One region of the Gordonia sp. SCSIO 19800 genome, then DNA from elsewhere that is predicted to be linked to it. Evidence: predicted binding sites of a transcription regulator. Region 1 holds the regulator's gene; the other holds the start of a gene.
What was found. The regulator LexA, encoded in region 1, represses DNA repair genes until DNA is damaged. The targets are predictions, from matches to a motif close to CGAACANNTGTTCG.
Positions count from the first base shown of each region.

Region 2: the regulator LexA is predicted to act here: its motif matches at 4,773-4,786, upstream of KB201_RS04825 (HNH endonuclease signature motif containing protein).

Region 1 is NZ_JAGRQM010000005.1:288,157-295,349, reverse strand. It holds gene KB201_RS08780 (aspartate aminotransferase family protein) at 1-126, opposite strand, end outside; gene hrpA (ATP-dependent RNA helicase HrpA) at 209-4,195, shown strand; gene nrdR (transcriptional regulator NrdR) at 4,169-4,669, opposite strand; gene KB201_RS08765 (LysM peptidoglycan-binding domain-containing protein) at 4,769-5,308, opposite strand; gene lexA (transcriptional repressor LexA) at 5,533-6,237, shown strand; gene KB201_RS08755 (phosphoenolpyruvate--protein phosphotransferase) at 6,215-7,193, opposite strand, start outside.
Region 2 is NZ_JAGRQM010000003.1:174,685-181,877, reverse strand. It holds gene KB201_RS04850 (alpha/beta hydrolase) at 1-274, shown strand, start outside; gene KB201_RS04845 (L-lactate dehydrogenase) at 277-1,230, opposite strand; cobalamin riboswitch at 1,381-1,559, shown strand; gene KB201_RS04840 (iron ABC transporter permease) at 1,606-2,685, shown strand; gene KB201_RS04835 (ABC transporter ATP-binding protein) at 2,709-3,515, shown strand; gene KB201_RS04830 (ABC transporter substrate-binding protein) at 3,569-4,606, shown strand; gene KB201_RS04825 (HNH endonuclease signature motif containing protein) at 4,811-6,577, shown strand; gene rplA (50S ribosomal protein L1) at 6,648-7,193, opposite strand, start outside.

The sequences.
Region 1 (7,193 bases):
GTCGCGGTCGAAGATCCGCGCACCCTCTCCCCTGGTCACGACGAACGGCCCGCTCGCGGTCACCGCACCCATGTCGGCGAAACCGTGCCACAACGATCCAGTACCAGTGCTCGAACCATCAGCCATGGCCCCATGATGCCGGTCCACCCGGCCCACGCGGCCACTGGGGTGAACCGGCCTCGACGCTTCCCCATATCCTGGAGTGATCATGTCGGCCCCGTCCTCGTCACCTGACCCGTCCCCGTCTCCACCGGACACCGCTGCATCGGACATCCCCCGCTCGGATCTGCTCCGCGCACTCGACGACGTGGGCCTCGTCGACGCCGACCGGTTGCGTCGTCGCATCGATCGGCTCGCCGCGCGCCCGGATGCCGCGAAGTGGCGACAGTTGGTCGCCGATGTCGACAAGGCACGCGCCCGTCTCGACCGGCGGCGCGCGACCGTGCCGATTATGCGCTTCCCCGACGAACTACCGGTCTCCGCCGCACGCGACGAGATCGCCGAGGCGATCCGCAACCACCAGGTCGTGGTCGTCGCGGGCGAGACCGGCTCGGGCAAGACCACCCAGCTCCCCAAGATCTGCCTCGAACTCGGGCGTGGCATCCGCGGGTCGATCGGGCACACCCAGCCCCGGCGCATCGCCGCGAGCTCGGTCGCCAAGCGCATCGCCGACGAGACCGACACCGAACTCGGCGACGCGGTGGGCTACTCCGTCCGGTTCACCGACCGGTCGGGCGCCGACACCCTCGTCCGGGTCATGACCGACGGCATTCTGCTCCGCGAGATCGCCACCGACCCCATGCTGCGCCGCTACGACACCCTCATCATCGACGAGGCCCACGAGCGCAGCCTCAACATCGATTTCATCCTCGGCTATCTGCGCCGCCTGCTGCCCCGACGCCCCGATCTGAAGGTGATCATCACCTCGGCGACGATCGAACCGGCGCGCTTCGCACGGCATTTCAGCACGCCGAAGACCTCGGTCCCGGTCATCGAGGTATCCGGACGCACCTATCCGGTCGAGATCCGGTATCGACCGCTGAGCCTGCAGGAACGCCCCGACGACGGGGACGACGCCGGCGGCGGCGAACATGCCGATCTCGACCAGATCCAGGGCATCGACGCCGCCGTCGACGAACTGTGGGCCGGTGGCCGCGGCGACATCCTCGTGTTCCTGCCCACCGAACGGGACATCCGAGAGACCGCCGAGGCGCTCCGTCGACGAACCGGCGGCAGCAAGGGTCCCGGTGCCGAGATCGTGCCGCTCTATGCGCGACTGTCGATCGCCGAGCAGCAGAAGGTGTTCTCCCCCTCCGACGGACGCCGGATCGTGCTGGCGACCAACGTCGCCGAAACGTCGGTGACCGTGCCCGGCATCCGCTACGTCATCGACACCGGCACCGCCCGTATCAGTCGGTACTCGACCAGGACCAAGGTCAATCGTCTTCCCATCGAACCGGTCTCACAGGCCAGTGCCCGGCAGCGGGCCGGTCGATGCGGTCGTGTCGCCCCGGGCGTCTGCATCCGTCTCTACAGCGAGAACGACTTCGACTCCCGGCCGGCCTTCACCGACCCGGAGATCCTGCGCACCAACCTCGCGGCGGTCATCCTCCAGATGACCTCGCTGAAACTGGGTGAGATCGCCGAGTTCCCGTTCGTCCAGCCGCCCGACGACCGCGCGATCCGCGACGGTATGGGTGTTCTCACCGAACTCGGCGCCATCACCGTCCCGCGCGAGGGCGGGCCCCCGCGACTGACCCCGATCGGCCGGTCGATGTCGCGGATCCCGGTCGATCCCCGGGTCGCCCGGATGCTCATCGCCGGACATGAACTGGGTTGTCTCGACCACCTTCTCGTGATCGCCGCCGCGATGTCGCTCCCCGATCCACGGGAACGGCCGGCCGAGCACCGTGAGGCCGCCGACGCCCAGCACCGGCGCTTCGTCGTCCCGCAGTCGGACTTCCTGTCCTACGTGGAGCTGTGGCGGTACCTCGGCGAACAGCGCAAGGAGTTGTCCGGCAGCCGCTTTCGACGTATGTGCGAACGGGAGTACCTCCACTTCCTGCGCATCCGGGAGTGGCAGGACCTCCACCGGCAGCTGACCGAAATCGTCAAGGACCTCGACTGGTCGGTCGCGCCCACCGAACTCGACGCCGACGCCGTCCACCGATCCATCCTGTCCGGGTTGCTCAGCAACATCGCCGCCCGCAACACCGAGGGCCGCGAGTTCACCGGTGCGCGCAACACCACACTGACGATCTTCCCCGCCTCTCCGCTCGCCAAGAAGCCGCCCGCCTTCATCATGGCGGCCGAGGTCCTCGAGACGTCGCGCCTGTTCGCCCACACCGTCGCCGGGATCGATCCGCTGTGGGCCGAGAAACTCGCCGGTGATCTGGTGAAGCGCACCCACAGCGAACCGCACTGGTCGGCGAAACGCGGAGCGGCGATGGCCTACGAACGCGTGACCCTGTATGGGGTCCCGCTCGTCGCCCGCCGGCGCGTCGACTACGGCCCCATCGACCCGGTGGTCTCGCGAGAGCTGTTCATCCGGCACGCTCTCGTCGAGGGCGATTGGCGGACGCAGCACGCCTTCTTCGACCGCAATCGCAAGCTTCTCGAGGCCGCCTCGGACGTCGAGAACCGCACGCGCACCCGGGGTCTCGTGATCACCGAGGACCAGCTCTTCGAGTTCTACGACCAGCGGCTACCGGCCGACGTCACCTCCGCTCGGCACTTCGACACCTGGTGGAAGAAGGCCCGCCGGGCCGAACCGGATCTGCTGGATCTGCGCCCCGAGGACGTCACGGGAGGCACCGACGTCGCCCCGACGGACTATCCCGGCGCCTGGCAGCAGGGCGACACCCGACTCGAACTGCGCTACCGGTTCGAACCGGGCGCACCCGACGACGGCGTCACCGTCGTGATCCCGCAGGCACTGCTCCCCCATGTCCGACCGGCCGGTTTCGACTGGTCGGTACCGGGCATGCGCGCCGAACTGGCCACCGCACTGGTCAAGTCGCTACCGAAACAGCTGCGCAAGAGCATGTCACCCGCGCAGCGGTTCGCCGAACTCGCGCTCGGCCGGCTCACCCCGCGCAAAGAGCCGCTGGCCACCGGGCTGGCGCGCGAGCTCTCCGCGATCACCGGGATGCGGGTGACCGCAGCCGATTTCGACACCGACCGGGTACCGCCGCACCTGCGCATGCATTTCGCGGTGGCCGACGACTCCGGGCGGATCGTCTCCCGCGCCGACTCGTTGCCCGAACTTCAGCAGACCGGAACGCCCGCGGCGCCGAAGACGGTGTCGCGCACCCTGTATCGGACCTGGACCGCAGACGGGATCGGCTCGCTCGCCGAGCAGACCACGGTCGATGTCGCGGGGCAGCGGCTGACCCGGTACCCGACGATCGACGTGGTCTCCGATGCGAAGGGCCACGCGCGGGGCGTCGTCGTCGTCGATGCGGCGAGCCCCGAGACACGAGACCGCCTCCTGCGACGAGGGATCGTCGCCCTCCTCGACCTCGCGATACCTCCGCTGCACAAGCGGATCGCCGGCTCGCTGAGTCCGGTCGAACGACTCGCCCTGAGCCAGAGCCCGTACTCGACCACCGAGGCACTGCTCGCCGACTGCACCCGACGGGCCATTCGGGACACGGTCGCCGACATCGACGACGCAGAGCTCGCCGCGGTTCGCTCACCACAATCCTTCTCGGCGCTGCTCGAACGGATCCGGCCACGGGTCGCCGCGGCCGCACCGGACTACTTCTCGCTGGCCGTCGCAGCCCTCGAACGGATGTCCCCGCTGCGGGCGGCGATCGACCGGCACGCCGGTTCGCTGGCTGCCGACGACGTCGCCGAACAGGTCGCCCACCTCGTGTTCGACGGATTCGTGGCGGCTACCGCGCGACGCCACCTGGAGAATCTGCCGCGCTATCTCGACGGCGCGCAAGCACGTCTGGAGGCACTACCCGCGTCCGCAGCACGCGACCAGGCCGGGGTGGCCGCCGTCGATCGCGTCGTCGAACGGTGGGCCCAACGCCTCGAACAGGTACCCGAGCACCGGCGGGCGGTGGTCGACGACGAAGCGCAGTGGCTCGTCGAGGAGTTGCGCGTGGGGCTGTTCGCCCAGCGTCTCGGCACCGCGTTCCCGGTGTCGGAGAAACGGGTCCTACGAGCTCTGGACCGACTCGGCTGACACGGGTTCGGCGAGCGCGCTCCCGGATCCCGATGCCGCCTTCAGGTCGTCGATCTCGCGCTGGAAGTCCTCCACCGAGTCGAACGACCGGTACACCGAGGCGAAGCGCAGATACGCCACCTCGTCGAGATCGCGGAGCGGGCCCAGGATGGCGAGTCCGACCTCGTTGCTGGGGATCTCGGCCGATCCACTGGCGCGCACCGTGTCCTCGACCTGCTGGGCGAGCTGCGCGAGCGCGTCCTCGGCGACGTGGCGGCCCTGACAGGCTCGCCGCACGCCACGCATGACCTTCTCCCGGCTGAACGGCTCGGTCACGCCGTTGCGTTTGACCACCGCGAGCACGGCGCTCTCCACGGTCGAGAACCGGCGACCGCACTCCACACAGGAGCGACGGCGGCGGATGGCCTGCCCTTCATCTGCGACACGCGAGTCGATGACCTTGGTGTCGTCGTTCTTGCAGAAGGGGCAGCGCATCGTGTCCTCACGCAGGTCGCGGGACGCTGGAACGCACCCGAAGCGTGCGCCCCGCCGCTTGTCGGCCGGCCCCTGTGACATCGAGGATACCGCCCGGCCTCAGCGGTACCGGGGGGTGAGCAGGGGCTGGCCCACCTGCAGCGCGCTCGACCCCAGATCGTTCATCGCGACGATCTCGTCGATCACGACCTCGCGCGGCATCTCGGGTGCCACCCGGCCGGCGATCGAGCTGAGCGAGTCCCCCGAGCGCACATGGACGACCTCGGAACTCACGGCGGACGGTGTCAGCGAGTCCGAGTAATTCTGGCCGACGACACCGAACACCCACACGACGAACGCCAGCCCGACACCGGCGAGGAGCGCGACCGCGGTGCGGCGGCGGCGACGGAACACCGCCGCGTCGGGCCCGACCGGGCCACGTCCCCGGACCCCGACCGGAGAGCCACAGTGGGTACCGCCCACCCGCGGGGTCACCGGCGATGCCCCCCGCGGCCGGGTGCCGGCCGGCCGGTTGTCGACCGGTCGGCCGCCGTCGGACAGCGGGGCGCGGGTCCGGACGCGATCGGCGCGGTCGGTGCGCGGCCGGACGGCGTCGGGACGGTCGGTGCGGACGGGAGCGACGAGAGTGGCGGTGCGCATGGTGCCCTCCGGTGTTCGGGTGTCTGGGATCGTGCGGGTGTGGTGGTCGGTGTTCGAACATCGATCAGATGTTCGATGCACTGATGTTCGAATTTGTAGCACGACGTCCCGACAAAGTCTCGCGACACATCGAACAAATGTTTGAGGTGCCGGTCGCACTCCGCTAGGCTCGGACCCGGCGCAAGCCATCTACCAGCACGTTCCGAAGACGAGAGGAACCGAACATGAGTGACACCGGCGATAGGCGCGGCCGAGCGCGGGGCGCCGACGACGAGGCCCCGTTCGACGCCGCCGCCGCCGAGGCCTCACTCACCCCGCGACAGGCCGGGGTCCTGGAGGTGATCCGCCGCTCGGTGCGCGAGCGCGGTTATCCGCCGAGCATCCGGGAGATCGGCGACGAGGTCGGCCTGGCCTCGACGTCATCGGTGGCCCATCAGTTGCGGACGCTGGAACGCAAGGGGCTGCTCAAGCGCGACGCGAACCGTCCCCGTGCGGTCAACATCGCCCCGAGTGACACCCCGTCGCCGGACACCCCGACGGCCGGCCAGCTTCCCGAGCCGACCTTCGTGCCGGTTCTCGGCCGTATCGCGGCCGGCGGTCCGATCCTGGCCGAGGAGGCCGTCGAGGACGTCTTCCCACTGCCCCGTGAGCTCGTCGGCGAGGGATCGCTCTTCCTGTTGCGCGTCGTCGGCGAGTCGATGATCGACGCCGCGATCTGCGACGGCGACTGGGTCGTGGTCCGGCAGCAGAACGTCGCCGACAACGGCGACATCGTCGCGGCCATGATCGACGGCGAGGCCACCGTGAAGACCTTCAAGCGTCAGGGCCCGAACGTCTGGCTCATGCCGCACAACGAACTGTTCGATCCGATCCCGGGCAACGATGCCGTCATCCTCGGCAAGGTCGTCACCGTGATGCGGCGAGTCTGACCTCTCCACCGACCGAACCGTCGAGCACCGCCGCGGCCGCCTCGCGCGCCGCGGCGGGATCCGAGGTGGACAGGGCAGCCTCGGCGGCGGCCCGGCAGTCCGGTGCGGACACCTCGCCGAGCCGGGCCCCCACGGCCGCCGCAGCAGCCGGCGCGCTGGACAGCGAGGTGACCCCGAGACCGACGAGCACGCAGGCGAGGTTCGGATCGGCGGCGGCCTCGCCGCACACCCCGACCGGCTTTCCCTGACGTGCACCCGCTGCCGCGACACCCGCGATGAGGCTCAACACGGCCGGTTGCCACGGGTCGGTCAGTCCGGCGAGATCGGCCGACATCCGGTCGGCCGCCATCGTGTACTGGGTCAGATCGTTGGTGCCGATGGACACGAAGTCCACCTCGGCGAGGACGGCTTCGGCCAGGATCGCCGCCGCGGGCACCTCGATCATCACCCCGGCGACCAGACCACGGCCGCGGACCTCGGCGGCGAAGGTGCGCGCCTCCGCCGGCGAGGCGATCATCGGCGCCATGACCCACGGCGCGACGGCCGACCCCGACGCGGCCTGCGCGATCGCGTCGAGCTGATGCGCGCGGATCTCGGGGTGCGCCAGCGCGATCCGATCGCCCCGCACGCCGAGCGCTGGGTTCGATTCGTCGGGATGGGTCACGAACCGGAGCGGTTTGTCGGACCCGGCGTCGAGGGTGCGGATGACCACCTTCTGCCCGTCGAACGCATCGAGCACCTCCCGGTAGATCGCGGCCTGCTCGTCCACCGACGGTTCGTCGGCACGCTCGAGGAACGCGAGTTCGGTGCGGAAGAGCCCGACGCCCTCGACGGGGTACCCGGCCGCGGCGCGTGCCGACGATCCGTCGGCGACGTTGGCGAGCACCGCCACGGCCACCCCGTCGGCGGTCTGCCCCGGACCGGTCCAGCCGGCGACGAGTGCGGCATGCCGCCGA
Region 2 (7,193 bases), on a different contig from region 1:
GTTCATCAACGAGGTCGCCGCGCGGGTCGGTCTCGCCATCCCGCTGCACACGCCTGGTCGGGCATTGCGAAAGCTCACCTGTCCCACGCTCGTGTGCATCTGCGACGAGGACACCGTGGCGCCGGCCGGACCGACTGCCCGGTACACCCGCCGCGCCCCGGCAGCGCGAGTGATTCGTTATCCGGCAGGACATTTCGACATCTACGTCGGCGACGACTTCGAGCGGGTGGTCGCCGATCAGCTCGAGTTCTTGCGCGGGACCGTCCCCGTGTGACGTCAGAACCCGAACCGCGCCTGCATCCCGCGCAGCGTTTCCGCCGATGCCAGCAGACCCGCCCGCTCGGAGTCCGACAGCGGGACATCGAGGCGGGTCTGGGCACCACCGCGGTCGACGACGGTCGGCAACGAGAGGCACACGCCGTCGAGCCCCTCGATGCCGTCCGCCCTCGTCGACACCGGCAGCACCCGGTGTTCGTTGTTCAGGATCGCCTCGACGATGCGCGTCGAGGCCAGACCGATCGCGTAGTTCGTCGCCCCCTTGCCCTCGATGATGGTGTACGCGGCGTGCACGACCTCGTGGTGAATACGTTCGCGCGCAACGGCGTCCATCGCCGGACGGCCGGGCAGCGGCGTCCACGAGGTGAGCGGCACGCCCCCGATCGACGCCGAACTCCACAGCGGGATCTCACTGTCGCCGTGTTCGCCGACGATGTAGGAGTGCACGCTCTGCACCGCGACCCCGCAGTGCTGCGCGATCAGGAACCGCAGCCGGGAAGAGTCCAGCACCGTGCCCGACCCGAAGACCTGGTGCGGTGACAGCCCGCTGATCTCCTGGGCGGCGTAGGTGACGATGTCGACGGGGTTGGTGACCATCACATAGATCGCGTTCGGGGCCACCGCCAAGACCCCGGGGAGGATGGCGCGTGTCAGACCGATTGTGGCCTCGGCCAATTCGAGGCGCGACTGCCCGGGCTTCTGCTTCGCGCCGGCGGTGAACACGACGACGTCGGCGTCCGCGCACACCGACACGTCGTCGGATCCGATGATGTCCGCGCGGGGCACGAACTCGAGGCCATGCGACATGTCGAGCACCTCGGCGGTCACCTTGGCAGCGTTGATGTCGAGGAGGGCGATGGTCCGTGCGACACCTCGGATGAGGGACGAGTAGGCGATCGCGGTGCCCACCGCACCCGCCCCGATGATGGCCAGCTTCGTGTCTCGTACGTCCATCGCTTCACCGTTTCCGCGTCGGGTTCATCGATCGTCGGCACCCAGCGTAGGTGCTCGCGTGTCGGCTGTCCGGGCACCGTTGTCGCGCATCGTTGCGCCCAGAACCACGAACTGCGACATCTGACTCAGGTGTAGCGAATCGTTGTTGGTATGTTCAGCCCCGAGAACGGTCACACCCGCACACGTGGGTGTCAGGGAACCCGGTGTGAATCCGGGACTGGCGCGCAACGGTATGGGAGACGGATTCGGCGCGGACACCGGGGCGACCCGGGAAGGCGCCGGCGCCACGATCCCGAGTCCGATTACCGGCCGTTCTCGCTCGAGTCCATCGTGTATCTCGCGCACAGATACCCAGACCGATAGGCAGTACCACCCGTGTCCCGTCGTACCGACGGCACGACCGAGAGCGCGACCGCCCCGCCGGTCCGGCGACTCCCGTCGACGCCGCTAGCCGCAGTACTGTTCGTCCTCACCCTCCTCAGCATCGCCCTGGCCACCGCTTTCGGCGCGGAGACCATCCCCGTCGGCGACGTGTGGCACACCGTCGTCGGCCGGATGACCGGGGCCGAGCTCGACTCCGCGCACGCCGTCATCATCTGGGATCTCCGGTTGCCCCGGTCCGTGCTGGCCGCGCTGGTCGGAGCCGGGCTGGCGCTGGCCGGCGCACTCATGCAGGCCCTGGTCCGCAACCCGCTGGCCGAGCCGTATCTGCTGGGTGTGTCCGCCGGCGCGGCGGTCGGGGCCACCGCGGTAATGACCCTCGGCGTGCTCGCGGGACTGGGAGTCTGGGCGCTGTCCGGCGGGGCGCTACTCGGCGCGCTGGCCGCCACCGTCACGGTGTACCTGGTGGCCCGCGCCCAGGGCGGGCTGACCGCGCTGCGACTCATCCTGTCCGGGGTGGTGTTGTCCTCGGCGTTCATGGCGTTGTCGTCGCTGCTGGTGTTCACCGCCGCCGACCCGCACGCCGCCGACAACGTGATGTTCTGGATGCTCGGCAGCGTCGCGGGCGCCACCTGGGCGAAAGTGCAGATCGCCGGGGCGGTCGTGCTGGTCACCGTCGTGGCCATGCTCGCCATCCACTCCTGGCTCGATGCCTACGCGGCCGGCACCGACACCGCGACGTCGCTGGGCGTGCCGGTACGCGCGATGCTCAACGCGCTGTTCGGTGTCCAGGGTCTCCTGGTCGGCGTGCTCGTCGCGGTGGCGGGCGGCATCGGCTTCGTCGGTCTGATCGTCCCGCACGCGGCGCGGCTCCTGGTCGGCGCCACCCACCGCGCGATGTTGCCGGTGGCGGTCTGCGGCGGTGCGCTCTTCCTGGTGTGGGTCGACGTGATCTCGCGGGTGGCGGCCGCACCGCGCGAGATGCCGCTGGGCATCGTGACCGGACTGATCGGGGCACCGATCTTCCTGTTCCTCATGGGACGACGCCAGTACGTGTTCGGGGGAGGCTCGTGACCGACCCCGCCCGCGCATCGTCGATGTCGTTGCGCGCGAACGCGCTTGCGTGCCGTCGAGGTGGCCGCGTCGTACTGCGGGATGTCGATCTCGCGGTCCCCGCCGGCACCCGACTGGCCATCGTCGGGCCCAACGGTTCCGGCAAGACCACCCTGCTGCGCACGCTGTGCGGTCTCGAACGCCCGGTCGCCGGCACCGTCGAGGTGAACGGAAACGACCTCCACCGCATCCCCTCGCGACGCCGCGCCATGTCGATGGCGGTGGTCGGCCAGGAGGAACAGCCCTCCGCGGAGCTGACGGTCGGCGAGGCGGTCGGCCTCGGCCGGACCCCGTACCGGTCGGCCTGGTCCACCGGGAGTTCCGACGACAAGACGGTGGTCGATCGCGCGTTGATCCAGGTCGGGCTCGACGGCTGGGGCACCCGCTCGTGCACCCAGCTGTCCGGCGGCGAACGGCACCGCGTCGTCCTCGCCCGCGCGCTCGCTCAGCAGACCCCGATCCTGGTGCTCGACGAACCCACCAATCACCTGGACGCCGCCTGGCGACTACGACTGATGGAGATCCTCGACGAACTCGACGCCACCGTGGTCGCGGCGATGCACGACCTCGACCTGGTGTTGCGTCACTTCGACTCCGTCGCAGTGGTTTCCGACGGTGGTGTCATCGTGCACGGACCACCCGTCGAGGTGCTGACGCCGGCTCTGCTGGCCGACGTCTTCGAGGTGTCCGGCACCGTCGTCGACCATCCATCGACGGGCCTGCCCCATCTGCTCCTGAACACTCCCACCACCACACCCGCCCCCAGCGCTCTGACGAAAGACATCCCGTGAGAGGACATCCTTTGACCATACGTACGTCCCGAGTCCACCCGACCGTCGCCATCGTGGCGGCGACACTGATCCTGGGAACTGCCACCGCCTGCGGTGCCGACAGCACCGCAGCGTCGGAAAGCACTGTCACCGTAACCAATTGCGGAGCCGACGTCGCCTTCCCGCAACCCCTCGACCGGTTGTTCGTCAACGACGGCGGCATGATTGCGATCGCACTCGCCGCCGGTGCCCGTGACAACATGGTGGCGGTCAGCGCGCTCGCCCGGGACAAGGACATCCTGCGGCTCGAGTACGGACCCCAGGTCGACACCCTGAACGAGGTCGCGACCGAACGTCCCACCCTCGAGAACATCGTCGCGGCGAAACCCCAAGTGCTGTATGCCGGATACAACTACGGCATGAGCGAATCGCGCGGGATCACACCCGAGATCCTCGCCGGACACGGCATCGACGTGTACCAGTTGTCCGAGGCGTGCCGGCAGACCGAGGGCGAGGCGCAGCGCGGCACCATGGACCCGTGGGTCGCGCTCGACACCGATCTGCGCAACATCGGCACCCTCACCGGCAATCCCGAGCAGGGCGCCGCCGCGGCCGACGAGGTGGCCGACCGCCTCGAGAAGCTGCGCGCCGCACCACAACCCGCCGCGAAACCGACGGTCTTCGTCTTCGACAGCGTCTCGGACACCATCTTCTCCTCCGGATCCTTCGGCGGCCCGCAGGGCATCATCGACGCCGCGGGCGCGCGCAACGCGACCGAGGACATCGAGGACACCTGGACCGCCGTGAGCTGGGAACGCCTCACCACCGCGGACCCCGACGTCATCGTGTTCGTCGACTATCCCGGCCAGTCGGTCGACGAGAAGATCGCCGCCCTGCGTTCCAATCCGGCGAGCCGGAACCTGAAGGCCGTGCGCGAGAACCGCTTCGTGAACCTGCCGTACGCGATGTGGGTGTCGAGCCCACTCAACATCGACGCCGCCGAGATCATGCGCGGCGTTCTCGAGAACCACGGCCTCGCACCGGAATCCGGTATCACCCCGTCCCTGGATGTCGCGCAATTGGACCTCGGGGGCAACAACTGGCTGGAGTGAGTCGCGGGACGCCCCGTTGAACACGTGGGGCCGCGGCGATCGTCATGCCGCCGCCCCACGGAGAAGTCGGTGGACCCCTACCACGAGGCACCGACAAGTTACCGGCTCCGAATAGCGTTGCACAACATCAGTTTTGGCTTGCAATGCGCTCGCACCGGTGTACACTCGAACGTACATTCGCGGCAACGGTTCTCGGGGGTGACCATGTCTGACGAACAAGCGTCGCGGCGACCGCGTGCCCTCGAGTTGGTGGCCGACCTGCACCGCACCCTCGACAAGTTGCAGACCGTGGACCTGTCACCGTGTACCGATGCCGAACTCGCTGAAGTGGCCGCGGAGACCGAACGCGCCATCGCACGTCTGACCGTCGCCGGTGACCGGCAGATCGATCAGGCCGTCGCTCGCGACCTGCCACGCAAGGCCGGCTGCCGCACCCTCATGCAGTACATGACGCACCAGCTACGAGTGTCGAACCCGATGCGGCGCCGTAAGCAGATGGACGCCACCGCCCACCGGACCAGCCTCGGTGGCGAGGTCCTCCCACCCGAGTACCCCTGCCTTGCGGAAGCTTTCGCACAGGGCGCAGTCGGCACCGCGCACGTGCAGGCCACAGTGGATGTCCTCGACCGCATCCCGGGCACCATCGACCACGACATCAAGGTCGCCGCCGAACGACAGATGGCCGAGATCGCCGAAGCCCACACCCCCGCCGAGATCACCCAACTCGGTGCCCGCCTGCTCGCCCACCTCGACCCCGACGGCACCCTGGCCGACGATTCGGAACGCAAGAGGCGCCGCGGCCTGTGGATCGGTCGGCAACGCGCTGACGGGACCGCAAAGATCTCGGGCACGCTGACTCCCGAACTCCACGCCCGGTTGTCGATGATGTTCGCGGTCTGGGGCAAACCTGGACTGAACAACTCCGACGACCCGCAGTCGCCACGCGGGCCGGCCGGCACCGCCGACCCCGACGCCCTGACCGCCGCAGCCGACCGCGACGGTCGCACTTTCGCCCAAACGAATCACGACGCGCTCGACGCCGCCCTGGCCGCAGGCTTCGCCGACGGAACACTGGGAACCTCGCACCGCGGCCTGCCCGTGCAACTGATCGTCAAAGCCGACCTCGGGGACCTGATCCGAGAAGCCGGACTCGCCACCACCGCCACCGGCACCCTGCTGCCCATCCGGGACTTGATCGCGATGGCCGGTGACGTCCAACCTTGGTTGGCGATCTTCAAAGACGCCACCGCTGTGCCGCTGCACTTCGGGCGGGGCAAACGCCTGGCGACCCGCGAACAGCGCCTCGTCTCCTTCGCCCGCCCCGACGGGGAAGTATGCTCGGCACCCGGCTGCGACCAGCCCGCCACCCAGGTCGAACTCCACCACGCACAACGGGACTGGGCCAAGGGCGGTCTCACCGACATCGATGATCTCGCCCCTGCCTGCCCCCGTCATAACCGGATGGTCGGCGACCAACCCGGCCAATACACGACCCGCATCGAACGGTCCGGACCCGACGAAGGCCGCTGCCTGTGGCGGTTGAACGTCGAACCCGGCGCCCCGCCCAACCCCGAACGCCTCAACCGCCGACCCGACATACCCCGGCGGTTCGCACAACACCTGAACACCGTGCGCAACGAGATCCACGGGCCGGCCACCCGAGGGTTTCGCAGGCTCGGTCGCCAGACCCTTCGTGACGCACCCTCCGCAAGCTCCGGGCACTCCTCAGGGAGCAGCGGGCCCGGCGATGAGTCACGCCCAACCCTTCGTGACGCGCCCTCCGCAAGCTCCGGGCGCTCCTCAGGGAGCAGCGGGCGCCCCGATGCCGTCGGCTACGGCGACCGCGGCCGGCGCCTCGAACTCGCCTACCGAGAACTCGTCCATCCGCGAACACCGCCGGAGCACCTCACCACCCCACCGCTGACCCCGGTCGAAGCCGCACTCGCACGCATACTCACCGACCACGCGTGATTGCACACAACACGAGGGGCCCGGCATCGGAATGCCGGGCCCCTCGTGGGTGTCAGTGCGCCTGATCAGATCAGGCCTGCGGTGCCTCCGCGAAGTTGCGGGTGACCGCCGGGTCGACCGGGATGCCCGGGCCCGTCGTCGTGGAGACGGTGACCTTCTTGATGTAGCGGCCCTTGGCGGCCGACGGCTTGGCGCGCATGATCTCGTCGTAGGCAGCGCCGTAGTTCTCGGCCAGCTTGGCCGGGTCGAACGAGGCCTTGCCGATGACGAAGTGCAGGTTCGCAGCCTTGTCGACGCGGAAGTTGATCTTGCCGCCCTTGATGTCGTTGACGGCCTTGGTGACATCTGTGGTCACGGTGCCCGTCTTCGGGTTCGGCATCAGGCCGCGGGGTCCGAGGACACGCGCGATACGGCCGACCTTGGCCATCTGATCCGGGGTGGCGATCGCGGCGTCGAAGTCCAGCCAACCGCCCTGGATGCGCTCGATCAGATCCTCGGCGCCGACCTCGTCGGCACCGGCGGCGGTGGCCTCGGCGGCCTTGTCGCCGGCGGCGAACACGATCACGCGGGCAGTCTTACCGGTGCCGTGCGGCAGATTGACGGTGCCTCGAACCAT